2 linked regions of the Endozoicomonas gorgoniicola genome follow. The protein of the gene in region 1 interacts with the protein of each later gene in a pairwise test. Links are inferred from orthologs where the notes say so. Each region holds a gene or a part of one and is shown on either strand. Other genes may lie near its edges. The genes, in order: recJ and NX722_RS14490.

What was found.
Region 2: the proteins of recJ (region 1) and NX722_RS14490 interact in binary tests that used the Escherichia coli proteins (3 or more experiments, as listed by UniProt). The link is inferred for Endozoicomonas gorgoniicola from one-to-one orthologs.

Annotation. Positions count from the first base shown.
Region 1 is NZ_JAPFCC010000001.1:1,000,414-1,009,789, reverse strand. Bases 6,293-9,219 are described here. They hold recJ (single-stranded-DNA-specific exonuclease RecJ), read left to right. Parts: upstream 6,293-6,860; coding sequence 6,861-8,579; downstream 8,580-9,219. Other genes in these bases: NX722_RS04610 (paraquat-inducible protein A), read left to right, coding at 8,691-9,219; NX722_RS04620 (hypothetical protein), read left to right, coding at 6,293-6,479. Also shown: NX722_RS04645 (hypothetical protein), read left to right, coding at 1-1,031; NX722_RS04640 (RING finger protein), read left to right, coding at 1,238-2,956; NX722_RS04635 (MFS transporter), read right to left, coding at 3,116-4,330; NX722_RS04630 (ATP-grasp domain-containing protein), read right to left, coding at 4,429-5,307; NX722_RS04625 (DNA polymerase III subunit chi), read left to right, coding at 5,647-6,084; more of NX722_RS04620, read left to right, coding at 6,081-6,292; more of NX722_RS04610, read left to right, coding at 9,220-9,308. UniProt on the Escherichia coli protein: Single-stranded-DNA-specific exonuclease.
Region 2 is NZ_JAPFCC010000001.1:3,129,123-3,138,560, reverse strand. What follows is about bases 3,853-6,841. They hold NX722_RS14490 (DNA topoisomerase III), read left to right. Parts: upstream 3,853-4,360; coding sequence 4,361-6,322; downstream 6,323-6,841. Other genes in these bases: NX722_RS14485 (immunoglobulin domain-containing family protein), read left to right, coding at 6,645-6,841; NX722_RS14495 (hypothetical protein), read left to right, coding at 3,982-4,272. Outside these bases: NX722_RS14510 (hypothetical protein), read left to right, coding at 1-422; NX722_RS14505 (hypothetical protein), read left to right, coding at 819-1,508; more of NX722_RS14485, read left to right, coding at 6,842-7,634; NX722_RS14480 (hypothetical protein), read left to right, coding at 7,956-8,183; NX722_RS14475 (hypothetical protein), read left to right, coding at 8,315-8,680; NX722_RS14470 (hypothetical protein), read left to right, coding at 8,823-9,323; arginine ABC transporter permease ArtM, read right to left, coding at 9,369-9,438.

The sequences.
Region 1 (9,376 bases):
CCGGAGGTTTGGCCGTACTTTACGACAAGAATTATATGGAGGCGAGTGGTTATGCCGCCGTGATGGCGGAGCTCACTGGCGAGCCTGTTCATCTCGTTCCCTTTTTCGAAGGCGATACGAACCTGTGCGTGGGTTTCACAGGCGATGGAGTGTTGCAAATCCGCAAGCAAGATGCCTGGCTGCCAATACGTGCCGCATTGCGGTACGTGACCCAAAAGCCGTGGACTCGCATCCCTCCGGTTACGCGCACGCTGATGCTCAACCCAGTCCTGGTGTGTCTGGCAGGGGGGCGCAACAAAATGTTGGCAGCGAAAGCCTATGAGCTTTTCAACAGAGAACACCGGAACAGTGGGTTGCAGCTGCACACGCCTGATACGATTAGTGATCTTTCAAAGGAAGATGTTCCTATGTGGGTCGAGAGGCTTGGTGGATTCGGAGTGGTAAAAGTTCCCTACGCCAATGCGGGGCAAGGTGTATACACAATCACGTCTTCGACCGAACTCAAGGAGTTCATGACACTCGACTTCCCCTATGACCGTTTCATTGTTCAATCGCTGATCGGTAACTCCAACTGGTCGTCACATGGAGACTTCGAGCGTCTTTTCCATCTGGGAACGATTCCTGACAAGCACGGTCACATCTATGTAGCCGATCTGCGTTTTATGGTTGGCGTTTCGCCTGAGGGCTTTTATCCTCTCGCCATTTACGCACGCCGGGCTCGCTCGCCGCTGGTCGGTGAACTGGATCCGGCTATGAGTTCATGGGACATACTGGGTACCAATTTATCCATCCGCAACGAACACCAGGGTTGGATTAGCCAGTCTGAGCGCCTCATGCTGATGGATAATCGCGACTTCAACCGTCTGGGGGTTGCACTTGATGATCTCATCGAGGCTTACATACAAAGCGTGATGGCTATTACCGCCATTGATACGATGGCAGATTCGCTGTTGACCCAAAGAGGTAAGTTCAGGCGAAGCTTCTTCGGTATTGTTAACTCCGATACCGCTTTAAATGCTGAGCTGCGGTGATGGTGTGGGGAGCTACCTGTGATCGAAAGTCGCAATAGTGAGCATCAGATTAAAAAGTACACCGCCAAACAGAACCTCCTGTAGAAATACCTTCTGGAGAAATGCAGATCGTAGATAGGTAAAGTCATAGTGCCAGCAGTCACTGCCGGCCTCTAAACTGAACTTTTAAAAAACTAAAATACCTTACAGTAGTGGTGGTTTAAAAAATGAAAGATAGAATTTGTTGTTTGAAACACATTAAATTAGAAGTGAAATTTTTGCGCTTGCTCTTCGTGATGCTACTGAGCATTACTGCCGTTGATAAAAATGTCGTTAAGGCTTCAGAATATGCCCCTAACTCTAATCTTTTGGCACTTGTGGCAGGTGCTCTCTTTATCGGTTCTGAAAAAAAGTTTCTGCCGGAATTTTTTGAAGCAGCCAGCAACGATCAGCGTGTAAATGTCTATTACGGTTCTGACGTTTCTACGAATTTTCTGCCTCAGAGTTTATATGCTCCGGGAAAATTTTTAAAAGAACAAACAGCACAGAAACAAAAGATTGAAGATGATATTGCTCAACGTGAACAGATGATGAAAATAATAATAAACTGCGAAGAAGCTTCAGAAGATACTCATTATTTTTATCTTCAATCCCAGGATGGCATCACACCAGAGGAGCGTCGGGAAATAGAGTCCAGACTTGGGCTCGGTCAGGATGAGGATGAAAACTGCGACGACTCAAAGCTTGCACCGGCTTTTAGCCTGTTATCTGTTAATGGCAGTGATAGTTTTCCTTTAGATACCAGTTTGTATTCGGCAGAGACAGCAGCGGCGTGTCAGACGATCCAGTCCGGATTTATCTCTTGCATTTTGCCGGGTGCTACTGAAGGTGGAGGAGCTGCTACTGATCACAATACTGCAGATGGGGAGGCATCTGAACCAGGGAGTGAAGGTTTTTCCTGCCATGAGCTCACTTATACAAGGCAATCAGATGTGGTTGCACGGTCAGAAAATGATGAATGCCCTGTCTGCCTGGAACCTTATAAACCTGAGGGACATTCTGAAGTCTTATCCTTACTGAAATGTTGCCATGTAATTCATAAAAAATGCCTTGACGATATAGTAAATCAAGCCGGTGGCAACCCAAAATGCCCGTCATGCAGGGCTCCCTTCGCATCAACGGATGTCGGGGAGCATAGCGATTGGAAAAGTCTGGAGGGCTCTCTGCTGGTGCAGTGTAAGAGACCATCTTGCTTTGCGCATGGCAGTAGAGACACAGTAAATTCTCCATCAATGGCATGTCCTTACCCTATGAGCCAGCTCAATAAAGATCCTGAGGATTTTTTTCAGAAAAATGACTGCTTGCTGGCTATGTTTCTGAAACGATCATTTGAGCAGGTGGTTGGCATAAAGGTTGGAAATGCGAACATTGCGACAGATGTGGGGACGGAAGTGGGCGAGGGTGCGCATATTCAGTTTCGTATACTCTATCGATCCGGTTCTAAGAGGAAAGAGCAGTACCTTATATATTGTGCAGAAGACATTAATAAGAAAGAGGATGGGCAAGAGTGTTTTAACACCCTTGTGAAAGATCACTTTACAGATCTTATGGTTATTTACATGAAAATGCATTTTCCGGCAACCTGGAATGACATGACGGAGATTTATCTATCCGGCTGGAATGTCTATGAGGATTTTCTTAACGTGTCCATCCGAATGGACCAGTCGTATGATGAGATACAACTCAAGCTAAGTAATGTGTTCGACCTGAAAACCAGAACTCTCAAGTGGGACGGGCTTAGGAAGGAGCTGGAAGGTCACGGGTTGCCCTATGAAAAGCTGTTCAGCTCTGGTAGGGGTATTGAATATCGTTATAGAGGCGACTCCGCCTCTGAAGAACCAGCTGTAGAAATACCTTCCGGAGAAGTGCAGGTCGTAGAGTTGTAAAGTCATTGTACCATCAACCCCGGGCGACCTCATTTGGCACTAACTTTGAATGAAATACCGGGAACATCCTTAAGGATTTCAAAAGGAGCGAACTTCATACTTTTGCGGCCGTTCGGTAGCGCAGGGTTGTCGATCGCTCTCTATGTTCTTTGGCTTTTTTCAATCTTTGTTATTAAGAACAACACCCCGGCAGCACCAAAAAATGAAAGCTATCAACAAATAACCAATTCCAATGCTGAAGAATGTGGCTTGAAAGCCAAAGTAGCAATATAAAAAACCACCCAGAGCTATCCCAAAAACATTTCCTAATCTATTCATACTGCTTCCGACACTTAAGGCAAAACCTTTCATAGATGCCTTCTGGTGGTGAGTCAGTAGCGATAACGGCAGCGTATTGGTTACCCCAAGGGCACATCCCCACAAAACAGAGGCACATACCGCTGAAGCAAAATTCTGGGCGAACCCGTAAATAACTTGAGCAGCAGCCGCTGAAAACAGTGCAATGACAAGCCCGCATATAAGGTAACGGACGTTTTTATTGTGACGGTCTTCCACTTTGCCCCAGATAGGTGCCACCAAAAAAACCATTGCAGCCATAGCCGCATATAAAGTGCCCGTTTGTAAATTATTACCACTTAATTGATCAATAACATAAAGAGCAAAAAATGAGGCACTCATTCGACGGAGTATTTTAGTTGAGACAACCAAAAGATAACAATAAGAGTTAAATGGCGTTAATAATTTTAAAAAAACGCTAAATTTTAACTTAGCCTTATCCTTCCCTTTATTGATCAAGGGAGATTCTGAGAGAAAAAAAACACAAGCAACGGTTAACAGAAACAATGTAACTGAAGCAATAGTGAAAATGAGATAATAATTAAAATAGTGAGATATAAATCCACCAAAGACAGGCCCCAGTATCGTTCCGGTTGCCATCATAGACTGAACTTTTCCAATTAAAAAGCTATGCTCTCCGTCAGGTTTTTTACTGACCAAAAATGCCTGCGCTACGGCTGTATAGCCAGTAAATGCGCCCTGCACAAGGCGAAGAACAAAGATCTCGACAATGTGGTCGGTAAAAATCAGCAACGTCTGAACAATAGCAAGCGCTACTGTACAACGAATGATCATTTTTTTATAACCCAGAAAGCTCCCCATATAACCCCAAAACGGTATGGCCAGCACTGAGGCGACAAAAGGAGCCAGATAAATGACGGTGCTCCACAGAACCAGACTGGAATGACTGTGTTCGGGAAGATAGAGTTTCAGAATAAGGGGCCAATAAGGGTCGGTCATACTGATGCAGGTAATCACCAGGAATTCACCGAATAAAACCAGCCTTATCTGAGAATTGATTGATAGCTTGAATGTCATTTCGTATTGGCGATGACAGTGGGTCAAGTCCGGCGCCAAGCCTGCAAAAGACACGGTCAAAGATAGTTTACAGGTTCGTTCTACGCAAACCCGGCTCTTTAAGTGGACTGAGATAAGAAGAGAAGTGTTTCACGGGCTAAGTTATGGCCTGTCGGTTTTTCTATTCGATCAAATCGAGCCGCTAAGTTGACTTCACTGACTTCGTAACCCTCGTCACCGTAAAGCAAATCAACCCCTCCCAGGCTGAAGTCTAAAGCCTGACAAGTTTGCTCCACAATTTTCGACATCTGTGAGTCAATATCAATAGCCCGAACGGATGCTCCGAGAGAGATATTAGCCCTTCTTGATTTTCCACCCGCATCTCGCTCAACAGCAGTAAACGCCTTTCCCCCAAGGACAAATACACGAATATCCTTACCTAAACTTTTTGTACAGCAACGCTGCACAAGTGCACGAGCCCCCTCTCTGCTTACCGAGTTATAAAGACCAATGAGTTCATCCAGTTGATGTTGGTTATCAACAAAAACCACGGATTGACCGCGTGCAGATCTGGTTTCTTTAAAGACCAGAGGCCAGCCCAGTTCATCCGCGATTCGGGACGAGTCAACCTGTCCATTTAGCAGAACCGTTGCTGGTGTCGGGACACCATTTTTTTGTAAAAACAGATAAGTCGTAAACTTATCCATGGACTTTTCAAAACATCGGTACGAGTTAAGCACTCTGGTGTCGCTGAACAGTTCAAGAGCCTGCATGCAGCTCAGCGTATGAGAGGTCACCGTTGAGCTACCCGTTTTGCAATAAAACACATCAGGAAGATCTCGGGAAAGCTCATTGTTACCAAAATAAAGTGTTCCTTCTTTTACCTGAAACTGAAGATCCGATGGTTTAACAAAATCAACTTCGATACCTAAGTGCTTTGCTTCTTCCCTGATGCGCTGAATGGATTGAGCTGCAAAATCTAATTTGGTTGTAACCATACAGATCTTCATACTATCTCCATACTACCTACGAACCTTTTTGAGCGAACGGAAAAAGGGTAATCTGGTTGAGTGATATCTTATGAACCAACGTTAAGTAACTGCCGAAGGGCATCTACCCAGCCTGCCCATAATTACAGATACTGAAGCCTTTAACTTTGAGATGCTAGTTTGACATTACTTCCCCTCTGCCCGAGGGTAGGTCTACAACGAGACAGAAAGAAGATAGCACATATCAACCCTGACGGGCTGAAGAAATTCACCTCCCTGCTATTTCGCAGGGAGTCCTCTTTCAGTTTCAACCTTTCCTCCCTGCCCGTTTCCGATTACACTCTGACGATGCCTCGAGTTACCTTCTACCTGCTGCAACAACAGTCTACCAAGGCTGTACGAGACTTCGCCTGTCGCCTGACTGACAAGGCGTGGCGTTCCGGTATGCCTGTACACATTCATACAGACAATGCCATCCAGTGCGAAACCATGGATCGACTGTTATGGGAGTGGCGGGAAGATCGCTTTCTTCCCCATGAAATCAGAAGTGATGACAACAATGCCCCCATCACCCTGGGGCATACCGACCCCGGCAACATTAAGGGCGCTCTGCTGATCAACCTCGCGTCTGGTATTCCTGGTTTTTATAAAAATTTCCATCGTACCTGCGAAATTGTTGATAAGAGCCCCGGACCTGTAGAAGCCCTGAGGCAGAAATTTCGTGATTACAAAACCGACGGTATTAAACCTGAACTGCACGATATTTCTGCAGGAGGTCAGCATTGAATACTGAAAAAACCAGCGACCTGTTAAACGAACTGGAACGTCTCAAAGTTTTGCTGGATAAAAACAGCGCATTCGAAAAGACCAGCGAGAACATCCCTGTGCTGACCGATGTGATTGATGGACAAACACCAGCAGAATCAGGGCGACAAACCGTAGCCGTGATTAACCTGGGTGAACCCGGCAGCATTAACGATAACGATAACAATGACGACAGTACCACCGAGCTGCGCCATCAGCTCCGCACTGAAGGCCGTCGCATGATTCGCAATCTGATTGATGAAGAGCTGGTTCGTATTGAAAGCCGCCTGAGCAAAGAGCTGAACAGTCATCTTGAACAGCTGCTCGATGAAATCCAGCCGGTCTCTGAACCTCCCACTTCGCCGTGGGAACCATAGATTCATCGACATTAGTTTAAACTGGAAGCCTGCCCAACTCCGGGTCAGGCTTCGTCTCCAGCCACTAACTGTAAACACCTGTCGTTCATAGGTGTTAGAACTACAGTACATAGTAAAAATATAATAGTGAACTGTCGTGACTTTTGAGACAGGATCATACTGATTCTTTGAGGGTTAACTTTGGTTTTGTTTGTTGGTGGTACTTCAAACTTAAACCGCTTTCGTCGTAAGGGGCTGGAGTCGCAACACGCTGGCTGAAAGAGATTAGCAACCCGTATGAAAACGAACTGTAGAGAACCGCTCATTAGCGAATTGAACTATTGAGTATCGAGCAGTGATTGCGCATCATTAAGCAGATCACTGTCCTGCTTTCTGGCTACCATGCAAAAACAGATTATCCGTCGAGACGTCACTGAATTACTGTCTTCCTCTCTGCCTCCCCTGCTGGCGCGTATTTATGCCGCCCGGGGGATATCCAGTGAAGACGAAATAGCACGCCAGTTAAAAGGGCTGCACCATTACACCCATCTGAAAGATATTGATGTCGCAGCCCGCATTCTTGCCGATGCCATTGCTGAGCAGAAGAAGATTCTGATAGTTGGTGATTTTGACTGCGATGGAGCCACCAGCAGCGCCCTCGGTGTACTGGCTATTCGCGCCATGGGCGGACAGGTGGATTACCTGGTACCCAACCGTTTTGAATACGGCTATGGCTTAACCCCTGAAATTGTTACAGTCGCAGAATCCTTTCAGCCAAAGGTTCTGGTAACGGTCGATAACGGCATCTCCAGCCTTTCAGGTGTTACCGCTGCCAGGGAAAGAGGCTGGCAGGTTGTAGTCACCGATCACCACCTTGCCGGGCGAGAGCTGCCTGACGCAGATGCTATTGTGAACCCAAACCAGCCCGACTGCCCGTTCCCGGGCAAAAACACAGCAGGTGTCGGCATAATTTTTTATGTTATGTGCGCCCTGCGTACAACGCTGAACCAGCGCGGCTGGTTTGATCATCGCCCTGCCTTCAACCCTTTCGACCTGCTGGACCTGGTGGCGCTCGGCACCGTTGCCGATGTTGTCAGTCTGGACAAAAACAACCGAATTCTTGCCCACCAGGGGCTGGCAAGAATTCGTGCCGGCCATTGTCGCCCCGGTATCAAAGCGTTGATCGACGTATCCGGTCGCAGCCAGTCCAGACTGGTTGCCAGCGATCTTGGCTTTGCACTGGGACCAAGACTCAATGCAGCTGGTCGCCTGGACGATATGTCCACCGGCATCGAACTGCTGCTCACTCCACATATAGAACAAGCCAGAGAGATTGCCTCTGAGCTGGACAGCCTGAACCGGGACAGAAAGGATATTGAGGCTGGAATGCAGCAAGAAGCAATGGCCGAACTCGCCAAACTCAACCTGGACAAGAGTACAGAACTGCCTTGGGGAGTCAGCCTGTATCAACAGGGCTGGCATCAGGGCGTTATCGGTATTCTGGCTTCGCGGATCAAAGATAAACTGCACCGTCCGGTGATTGCTTTTGCGGCTGCGGATAACGGTGAACTGAAAGGTTCGGCCCGCTCTGTCAAAGGCCTGCACATGCGTGACGCCCTTGATGCCATTGCCAGGGAGCATCCGGATCTGATCATAAAATTTGGCGGCCACGCCATGGCAGCAGGATTAAGCATTAAGCAGGATGGATTTACAGCGTTCTCAGACTGTTTTGACAAAATCGTTCGCAAACAGCTGGATGCCGATGATCTGGAGGCGGAAATTCACACCGACGGAACACTGGAAAGTCATGACTTCACCCTGCAGACCGCACAGATGCTGAGAGAGGCCGGCCCCTGGGGGCAAAGCTTTCCCGAACCGAGTTTTGATGGTCGTTTTCAACTGATACAACAGCGCTTAGTGGGACAGAAGCATCTGAAGATGGTCTTAAAAATTCCTGACAGCGAGTTCTATCTGGACGGTATCGCCTTCAATATCGATCCCCAGCTCTGGCCAGACCCTGCTGTCAACCGTATCCATGCCGTCTACAAACTGGATATCAACGAATTCCGCGGGCAGCAATCCCTGCAATTACTGGTTGATTATTTTGAGCCTTTAGCCTGAAAAAGCCTTTAGCCCAAAAAAGCTGTTAACCGGGCCAGCCAGCGTTTGCATAACCTGCTTTTTACTCTAATCTGGTGTGATCAGGACAAATGCTTACCGCTGGCTATAACAATGATGACAACAACCAACCGAATAAAAAAACTCGCACCACTGATTATTTTACTGCTCTCCCTTGCCCTGCTTATACCAGGCATTACTCAGCCATTAATCACCCTGCAGGCGTCACTCAGCCACCAGGCTCTGGTGGAAACAGGTAAAACCCTGGTTGAGCAGCAGGACATGCACCCAGCCATGAAATCCATGGCCAGACAGTTTCTGGGCAGCCTGAGAGTCAGCGGTGACAGCCTGGTTTACGACAAGACCCGCAGCATCCTGGGAACTGCTGAAGACCTCTGGCAATTTGGCTATCGCTTTGTTGCTGTTCTGATTCTGGTGTTCAGCGTCGTGATTCCAGCCATTAAGTCTGTTTTGTTGATGGCCGCCTGTCTTTCACAATCATCTGCCACCCTGCTCAAGGTCAACACCCTGCTAAGCAAATGGTCCATGTCGGATGTCTTTGCCATGGGGGTGATTATTGCCCTGCTGGCAGCCAATGCCGCCTCGTCGGAAAGTGCAGCAATTAACTTCAATGCACAGTTACACAACGGCTTCTACTGGTTTGTCGCCTACTGTCTTTTATCCAGTGCAGGCTCTCAGATTCTGGTCAGAAATTATTCTGAAATAAACTGACCATGGCTGTGCAAATTCAAATGTAACCGACTCTATGAACTAGACTTCTATCCGTGTCATCAAACGAT
Region 2 (9,438 bases), 2.1 Mb from region 1 along the record:
GCACTGAATTTAATCGTATGGTGAACATAGCTAATGGTAGTTCTTTAGAATACAGATTCACGGTTACTCAATCATTGGGGAGTGTTATAGAGGACGGAGATTTTCCAGGCTCTGTCCGTGTACAAACCTATCAGGCAACATTATCAATACCAAGCTTAACGGATGTCTATACAATAGTAGGTGAAGAGGCGTTATCAGAAACTCAGGACGAAGACGCTGTAGAGGAAGCTCCGGATGAAGACGCTGAAGAAGAAACTCCGGATGAAGGTACTTTAGACGAAGTTACGGATGAAAACCCTGTAGAGCCAACGACCAGTAATTTTGGAAATACGCCGGACACTTTACCTGAGCTTAATCCCAGCTGGTGGGAAAGGCTGACTAATCCCTTTATTAACCTGCTTTTCCAGCAGAACAGCAGATAAAACTGGTTAATCTGGCTGTTTATGAATGGGTTAACACAGTGCTGAGCAATATGAGATCATAGCTGGCACGATGGGCTGCGGATCCTTATCCAAGGCATCTTAAAGATCTTCGATACAGTAGGCAGTATCGTTTGCTGCCTCTCCACATCGTGCAGCAGGCAGGCCATTTCTACCAGATTAGTGAAAGCCAGCTCCTGACCTTCAAGGCCTGGTATTTTTAATACTCCACTTTGTTTCCAGCGGTCTAGAATGGTCAGAGTCAGAAAGCGCCGGGTCTGCTGAACCTCTTAATTCGGCAGGGTAGCTGATCTGTTAACACAGAGTAGCTCAGCATGAAAGACCACAGCGTTGAAGCTGAAAAAGAAACTTAGTAATTGATACATTGAGGTGGCAGTGTTGAAAATAAAGCTTTCTTTCCTCTTGTTGTTTTTGGTAATGCATTCTCAAAATGCGCTGTCAATTGATTTTTATCTTGATCTTGATGTTGATCCTGAAAGTCCATGTCAGAATTCTCATCTTCTCATTTACCATTCTGATACTGACAGTGTTGAGTACGAGGATGATTGTCTTTGTTGCTACTGTTTTGATGATGCTGTTGAACAACTTAGTGATGAGGTATTTAGTAAGATTGTTGAAGATATGTTAGCTACCCCGGTTACCTTCCCGGGAGAATTGTTACCCCGAAGCACTGAATGGTATCGTCGTATGGTGAACACAACTAATGGCAGGTCTATAGAATACAGCTTTACGGTTACTCAATCATCGAGGAATGCTACAGTGGGCGGGCGTTTTCCTGTCTCTGTCCTTGTACAACGCTATAGGGCAAGATTCTTGATGCTAGGCTTATCACCGTTTTTCTATACAATAACAGGTGTAGAGGAGTTACCAGAACCTCAGAACGAAGGCGCTGTAGAGGAAACCCCGGACGAAAATACTGTAGAGGAAACTCCGGATGAAAACCCTGTAGAGCCAACGACCAGTAATTTTGGAAATACGCCGGACACTTTACCTGAGCTTAATCCCAGCTGGTGGGAGAGGCTGACTAATCCCTTTATTAACCTGCTTTTCCAGCAGAACAGCAGATAAAACTGGTTAATCTGGCAGTTTATGAATGGGTTAACACAGTGCTGAGCAATATGAGATCATAGCTGGCAAGATGGGCTGCGGATCCTTATCCAAGGCATCTTAAAGATCTTCGATACAGTAGGCAGTATCGTTTGCTGCCTCCCCACATCGTGCAGCAGGCAGGCCATTTCTACCAGATTAGTGAAAGCCAGCTCCTGACCTTCAAGGCCTGGTATTTTTAATACTCCACTTTGTTTCCAGCGGTCTAGAATGGTCAGAGTCAGAAAACGCCGGGTTTGCTGAACCTCTTAATTCGGCAGGGTAGCTGATCTGTTAACACAGAGTAGCTCAGTATGAAAGACCACAGCCATTGAAACTGAAAAAGAAACTTAATAATTGATACATTGAGGTGACAGTGTTGAAAATAAAACTTTCTTTCTTATTGTTGTTTTTGGTAATGCATTCTCAAAATGCGCTGTCAATTGATTTTGACATTGATCTTGACATTGATCCCCTTAATACATGCCAATGTCATCATCATATTCTCACGTACTCTTCTGATACTGACAGTTTTGAGTACGACGATTTTTGTCAATGTTGTTCGTATGAAGATGTTATTAAACAACTTAAAGAGGTAGTTAGTGCCTGTCCGAAAACCCTCAAGCCCTTGAAAAACACAGCCTGAGGCCAAATATAATACTCGAAGATTTTCCCAGACAGGCTGTTTTCGAGTTTATGCGTCAAACCATTAATCCACAAATGCAGTTGGGCGAGGTTGATATCTCCGCCATCACATTCAACCCCAAGTCCAGAGATGATATTCCCCGGCTTTTGCGGGGCTTGCAGCACATATGGGTTACACCTGATCTGAGAGAGCAGGTCTTTCAAGTTCTTGAAAGTATGATTCCTGCCAGCAGTAATAATGGTCGTCCCGGTATGGATCTCTGGAACATACTGGTGTTTGGCACCCTGCGGCTGGTCACTAACTGTGATTATGACCGTCTTCAGGAGCTGGCCAATGAACACGGCACGCTACGGAAAATGCTTGGGCACGGTCCTTACTGCACGCACTCTTATCATATCCAGACATTGCAGGATAATATCAGCCTGTTCACGCCCGAAATACTGGACCAGGTAAACCAGATTGTCGTGGCAGCAGGCCATCAACTGGTTAAAAAAAAGATGAGCCGCTATATGGCCGTGCCGATTCGTTTGTAGTCAAGACCGATGTTCATTTTCCCACAGACATCAGCCTGTTAAACGATGCCTGTCGTAAGGCTATTGAGTTTGCGTCCACCCTGGCTGGCCAGTACCAGTTACCAGCGTGGCGTCAGCGGGAATACCTGAAAAAACAGCATCGAAAGCGCTATCACAAGGTGCGGAATCTGAAACATTCCGTTGCTGCCTGCGAGTTTAAACAGCGGTCACGTCAGCACGATATTGAAACGGCACACCTTGAATACATTAAGTACAGTCTCGACATTATCCGCAAGGCAGAAAGCACAGCTGCCCTGGTAGAAAAAAGCGCCCCCGATGAGTCTGCGCTGGAGAATCTCAAATACTACATTGCCCACAGTCGTCACCAGATTAATCTGATTTATCGTCGGGTGATCGAGCATCAGCAGATTCCTCACAGCGACAAGGTGTTCTCGATTTTTGAACCCCACACAGAATGGATCAGCAAGGGTAAAGCCGGAGTTCCTGTAGAGTTGGGGTTGCGGGTATGCGTACTGCAAGACCAGTTTGGCTTCACGCTGAATCACCATGTGATGCAAAAGCAGACAGACGATCAGGTTGCAGTGCCTATCGCAAAAGGAGCAAAACAACGCTTTCCCATGCTGAGCCAGGTCAGTTATGACAAAGGGTTCTGGAGCCCCGCCAACCTTGAGGAACTTGATGGCTTTCTGGAACGAACCATTCTGCCGAAGAAAGGCAGGCTTTCCGCAGAAGACAAAAAACGAGAGCACCACCTTGAGTTTACCCGGGCAAAAAGAAAGCATTCCGCCGTAGAGTCTGACATTAATGCTCTGGAAGCCAATGGCCTCGATAAATGTCCGGACAAGGGCATTGATGCCTTCAAGCGCTATGTTGCCCTTGCGGTTGTGGGTGGCAACCTGAAGCGCTTGGGCAGGATTTTACAAGAACGGGATTTTTAGCCCTACTGACAGCAGTCTTTTGCCGTCCGAAATTTGATCATGGGTGCATGAGGGTTCTGCACGTTCGTAAAATGGCAGTTTTGGCTATTTTGCAAGCACTTTGATCAAGAAGTGCCCTATAAGCGAGACTCTGATAATGCTTGCGGAGCAGTTCTACTGTTTGATGAATGTCAGTGACTCAATTTTCATAGGTTTTCTGACAGGCACTAGTTAGACCCATTGTTAAAGATATGTTAGGTGCCCCGGGTACCGTCTCGGAAGAATCGTTACCCAGCAACACTACATGGAATCATCGTGTGGTGAACATATCTAATGGTAGATCTTTAGAATACAGGTTCATGGTTACTCAATCAGCCTATAAGGCAGTATTCTCGTTGCCAGACGACCTATTTCAGTTTGTCTATGCAGTGTACGGTGAAAGGGCGTTACCAGAAACTCAGGACGAAGCCGCTGTAGAGGAAGCCCCGGTTGAAGGTACTTTAGGCGAAGTTACGGATGAAAACCCTGTAGAGCCAACGACCAGTAATTTTGGAAATACGCCGGACACTTTGCCTGAGCTTAATCCCAGCTTGTGGGAGAGGCTGACTCATCCCTTTATTAACCTGCTTTTCCAGCAGAACAGCAGATAAAACTGGTTAATCTGGCAGTTTATGAATGGGTTAACACAGGGCTGAGCAATATGAGATCATAGCCGCTCGAACCAACGATACGGACTTTATGCGACTGATTATTGCTGAAAAGCCCAGCCTTGGGCGGGCGATTGCCGATGTGTTGCCAAAGCCTCACAAAAAACATGAAGGGTATATTGAGACTTCACAGGGCGATTATGTCACCTGGTGCGTCGGGCATCTGCTTGAACAGGCGGAACCTGACCAGTACGACCCTGCCTTTAAGCAGTGGAAACTGGAACACTTGCCGATTGTGCCTCAACAGTGGCAACTCAAGCCCCGTAAAGGCGTCAGTAAACAGCTGTCGGTGATTCGTAAACTGCTGAAAACCGCTGATACCATCGTCCACGCAGGCGACCCCGACCGTGAAGGGCAACTGCTGGTGGATGAGGTGCTGGATTACCTGAAGCTGTCTGCAACCCGCAAAAAACAGGTGCGGCGTCTGCTGGTGAATGATCTGAATGGTTCGGCGGTTAAGAAAGCCCTGCAGCGTTTGCAGGATAACAACAACTTTGTGCCTCTGTCGGTGTCGGCGCTGGCTCGATCCCGTGCTGACTGGCTGTACGGGATTAATCTGACCCGTGCCTATACGGTATTGGGCAGAAAATCGGGTCATAACGGTTTGTTGTCCATCGGACGGGTACAGACACCAGTACTTGGGCTGGTGGTTCAGCGGGACGAGGAACGTGAAAACTTTGTCGCAAAACCCTTTTACGATGTGTTTGCTCTACTGAATTCAGAAGACAATGTTCAGTTTCGTGCCAAGTGGCAGCCCAGCGAAGCCTGTCAGCGGTGGATGGACGAAGACGGCCGGGTTCTGGACCGGCGACTGGCTGAAAATGTTGCCGGACGTGTAAAAGGCAAGCCTGGTGAAATCAGTAAAGCCATGAATAAACAGGGTAAAGAGTCACCCCCTTTGCCTTATTCCTTGTCGTCTTTGCAGATTGATGCGGCTAAACAGTTGAAGATGAACGCGAAGGAAACCCTTGATGTCTGTCAGAAGCTTTATGAAAAAAAACTGGTGACCTATCCCCGGTCCGATTGTCGCTATCTGCCGGTTGAACACTGGCAGGAATCACCGGAAGTACTGGCAGCGATTCGCAGCAATGATGAGTCACTCAGCAAAGCCGTGGATCAGGCGCTGCCTGAACGGAAAAGCAAAGCCTGGAATGACAAAAAAGTGGGCGCTCATCACGCCATTATTCCCACCTCGCGAAGAACGGATCTGTTCAAACTGGATGCACGACAGCGGCAGCTTTACAGCCTGATTGCCCGTCAGTACGTTGCCCAGTTTTACGATGACCATCGTTTTACTTCCCGAAGGCTTGAAATCCTGATTGAAGGAGGGCTGTTTGTGGCGAAAAGCCGGCAGACGGTTCAGGAAGGCTGGAAGGTGCTTTTTGCCAGAAAGGGAAAAGAGCAGGCTTCTGACCCTTCGGGCGATGAACGCGAGGCAACCAATGAGTTTTTGCCGGACCTGAGTAAAGGCGATTCAGTACAGTGCATTGACGCTGAGATTAAAGACAAAATGACCCAGCCACCCAAAGCGTTTACGGATGCCACCTTATTGTCCGCCATGACGGGAATCGCGCGCTTTGTAAAAGACCCGGAGATTCGCAAGATTCTCAAGGAAACCGATGGTTTGGGAACCGAGGCGACGCGGGCAGGTATTATTGAGCTGCTTTTTAATCGCCAGTTTCTTACAAGGCAGGGCAAAGAGATTCATGCGACGGCAACCGGCAAGGCACTGATCAGGGCATTGCCCGATGCTGTTGGTCAACCGGATATGACGGCGCAGTGGGAATCAGCACTCAATGACATTGTTGAACGGAAAGGCTCTTATGCCGGATTTATGGGCAGCCTGGACGATAAACTGCGCAGTTTGCTGACGTTGGCGCTGAGTGAAGGGGGAGCTGATTTCAGCCAGCTTCCCCGCACTGAAGCTTCTTATCGGAAGAAATCATATCCGCGTAAAAACGGCTCACGACGTAGAAATTATAAAAAAAAGTGAATGCGTAATATATTGCCTGAGGAGTAAAGGTCAGTTTGCCCGTTAACTGCTACGGGTCACTATTTGCATGCTATCTTGAATACCCGTTGGCACGCTTAGGTTTTCTTCGTTATTCCAGCCTGAACAATACGTCAACGTCATTAAAATAATGAACTGGTGATTGGGTAGTCATAGTCGTATGAATGCAGCTAAGAGAGTGATGCCTGTCTACGTCAGGTACAGTTTTTTTATACTAAGACGTATCTTGTGGGTTTTGTTTTTGGGTTATGTTCCCTTTGCTTTTTCTGAGGCCCGGGTCGCAACAATCAAGGGACCTTTAAAGGTGCATTATGGTGAGGATGGCGACCCGGTCACATTGGAATATCGCCTTGAAGGGATGCTTCCTCACTGTTCTGCCAGTTCTTATTCTCCTCCTGAAGTTGAGTTGTACAAGTTAAGGAATCAGTTGATAGCCAGTTCACAAAAGGGAGGGGGGCTGGTGATTATGGAGGATCAGAATAAACTGCTTTCCCGCTGGGGGAACCAGACCATTTCTATGACGCTTCATGATATGAGCAATGAAAAGGAGGGTTTTTACCAGCTCCGTTTTCGTCAGTGCGACGGAACGGTTCTTGCTCACACAACGTTGGTGGAAAAAGCGGATAACACGTTTGATGAAACCCCTATGATACCGCTGGAAAATGACAAGGCTTTACCTTACCTGAAGTTTCCGGAGAATGTTCATTCGGTGCATCTGCGTTACCTGAATAACAAGGCTCTCGATTTACCTCCCGACACCACGAACCCCGTCCGGTTGGAAGATGGGGTAAAAGATATCTGGCTAAAGTATGAGCTGGACAGCTCAGAGCTGCCGGAAAGTCCCTACTGCACTGCGACCGGTTTCCTGTTTTATCAGCAGGAAAAGTCAGTAATGAGCGACCCGGTCACCGCTTTCGAGTTGGACGGACAGCTTGTTGATTACAAAAATGGCGAGCCGGGAAGCTATTTTCATGCCGATGCGTACTACATGAATGGCGGTCTGGCTTTCAAACTCCGGCTTGAAGGTAAGGTGAAAGCGCGGGATAGGATTTATCTGCGTGTACGACGGAGCGGCTGTGCTGACCAGGATAGTGAGTTTATTCATTTGTTAACTGATGATCAGCTCATGCCCTCAACGATTCATCCTACGGACGCTCATTCAACAAATGTCATATTGACAAGCGGAACCAGATACAGCTCAGGGCAATCTGAGCCAGACTATGAAACTCGTACACTGGCTCTTATAGTTGTTGTTATCGTTTTCGGATTGACGGCTGCCTGCGCCTGCAAATAATCCAGAATGGTACAGCACCCTGAAGCAAAATTGCCGTAAAGCCTCGATAGGCCGGGGGCAGTCACAGAATACTGTAGTGTATTTTTAAGACGCAGCCGGGCAGGTTGAAACTTTATTGTCTGTTAGCTGGCCGACCTTGAGAGTAAGTTTGAAGAGAGAGGAAGGGGTATAGAAGTTGATATTAACAAAAACTTTGAACAGCTTACCGAAGAGAGAAAGGAATTCTATTGTAGTCACACCCCTGCAAAGCAAGAGATATTAAGCCGGAATATTATTCTGTATTTAAAATCGAAGCCACACGTACTCCAGCGTTACCCGATTTTGAACGAAGTCATCAGGAGTTATGAATCTCATGGCAGCGGCGATAATTTTTACAACTTTTTGTCGAAAAAGGTAGCGGAGAGTGCCAACGGCCCTTTAGAAAAAGAGTATCGGAAATTACATTTCTATATCGAACAAGCTTTGGTCGCCAATCACTATCTATCTACAAGTGCTGGTTGTTTTTACAGCCTGACTAAGGAAATGCACGAAAATCCTCAATTTCAGTAAATACTTTGAATCGTAATTAACAACCAGTACTCACCTTCTAAAAGGTTGTAAGAGCTGTTACGCATGTAAGTCAATGAATTTGCATATCGTACTATGGTACATTGAATCTGCATTTTTATAAGGTTGACTGAATGAAACACGCTGCTACTGCTCTTGCTATTGGCTTAAGCTGTTACTCTGCACTGGCCACTGCCGGAGACAGCTACTCCTACACCTGCCTTCACGGTCGCGACACCCGTATCATTGACGTGATTTATCTGCAAAGAGAGTCTCCGGTTCCCTGTGAGGTACACTACACCAAAAAAGGCAGTATCGACAGTGAAGAGCTTCTCTGGAATGCCAGCTACACTATTGGTTTCTGTGAAGAAAAAGCAGAAAACTTTATGAAACAGCAGGAAGAGTGGGGTTGGGCCTGCCAGAAAAATGAGCCGGCAAAACCTGTACAGCTGCCAGAAGATTCAGAAATACCTGAGCCTGTGCAGTTACCGGTACTCTGAGCCAGAGTTGGGAAGCCTGTTAACAGGTTTCCTGTATTTGCCGTTAAAACGTCGATTCAGGCTTGATGCAATGGGAAGTGAACCTTAAACTTTCTGATAGATGAACTGGCTTCTTCCATGTACGAGAACGGCAGGTTTTCCAATGCTTCCAAGCATTCCACGTCAAGTCATAAAAAACTGTGTTCCCAATTCCATCACTGCGATACTGATTGAGCTGCGCACAAATTGGGGACATGACAATATTACCGATGACATGATCAAAAAATACCGGCGCTTTTTCTCCTTTTCCCGAACTTCGAACACAATGATCTCTAGTGCTATGCTGGAAGCTGGCGCTGAATGTATTTTTGTCAGTCCTGAGGGAGGTTCATTAATAGGACAATTGATTACACTAGAGGTCGATCTGGCTATAGCAATGCAATACTCAACCCACCATGCCTACCCGATTAAGCGAGACCGCTCAAAGGAAAACAGCTTTCTGGCAATCAATCAACGCGGAACACAATTAGGTAATCCTGTTTTTACTCCGCTAATTGATGTGCCTGAAGTTCACTTTTATCATATAAAACCCAAAGAACGTCATCTGACTGAGGAAGATGAAACTGAGGTGGCAAGATTGCTGCAAGAGTACGAAGTTGTATGATTCCAACCCGTTCTCCTGCATCAGAGTTTTATTAAAGCGCTGTTTTCATCGAGAGAACGCCAACGCTTTTCTTTCCAGTAAACGTACACATAACGTCATAATGCCGGTCAGCACC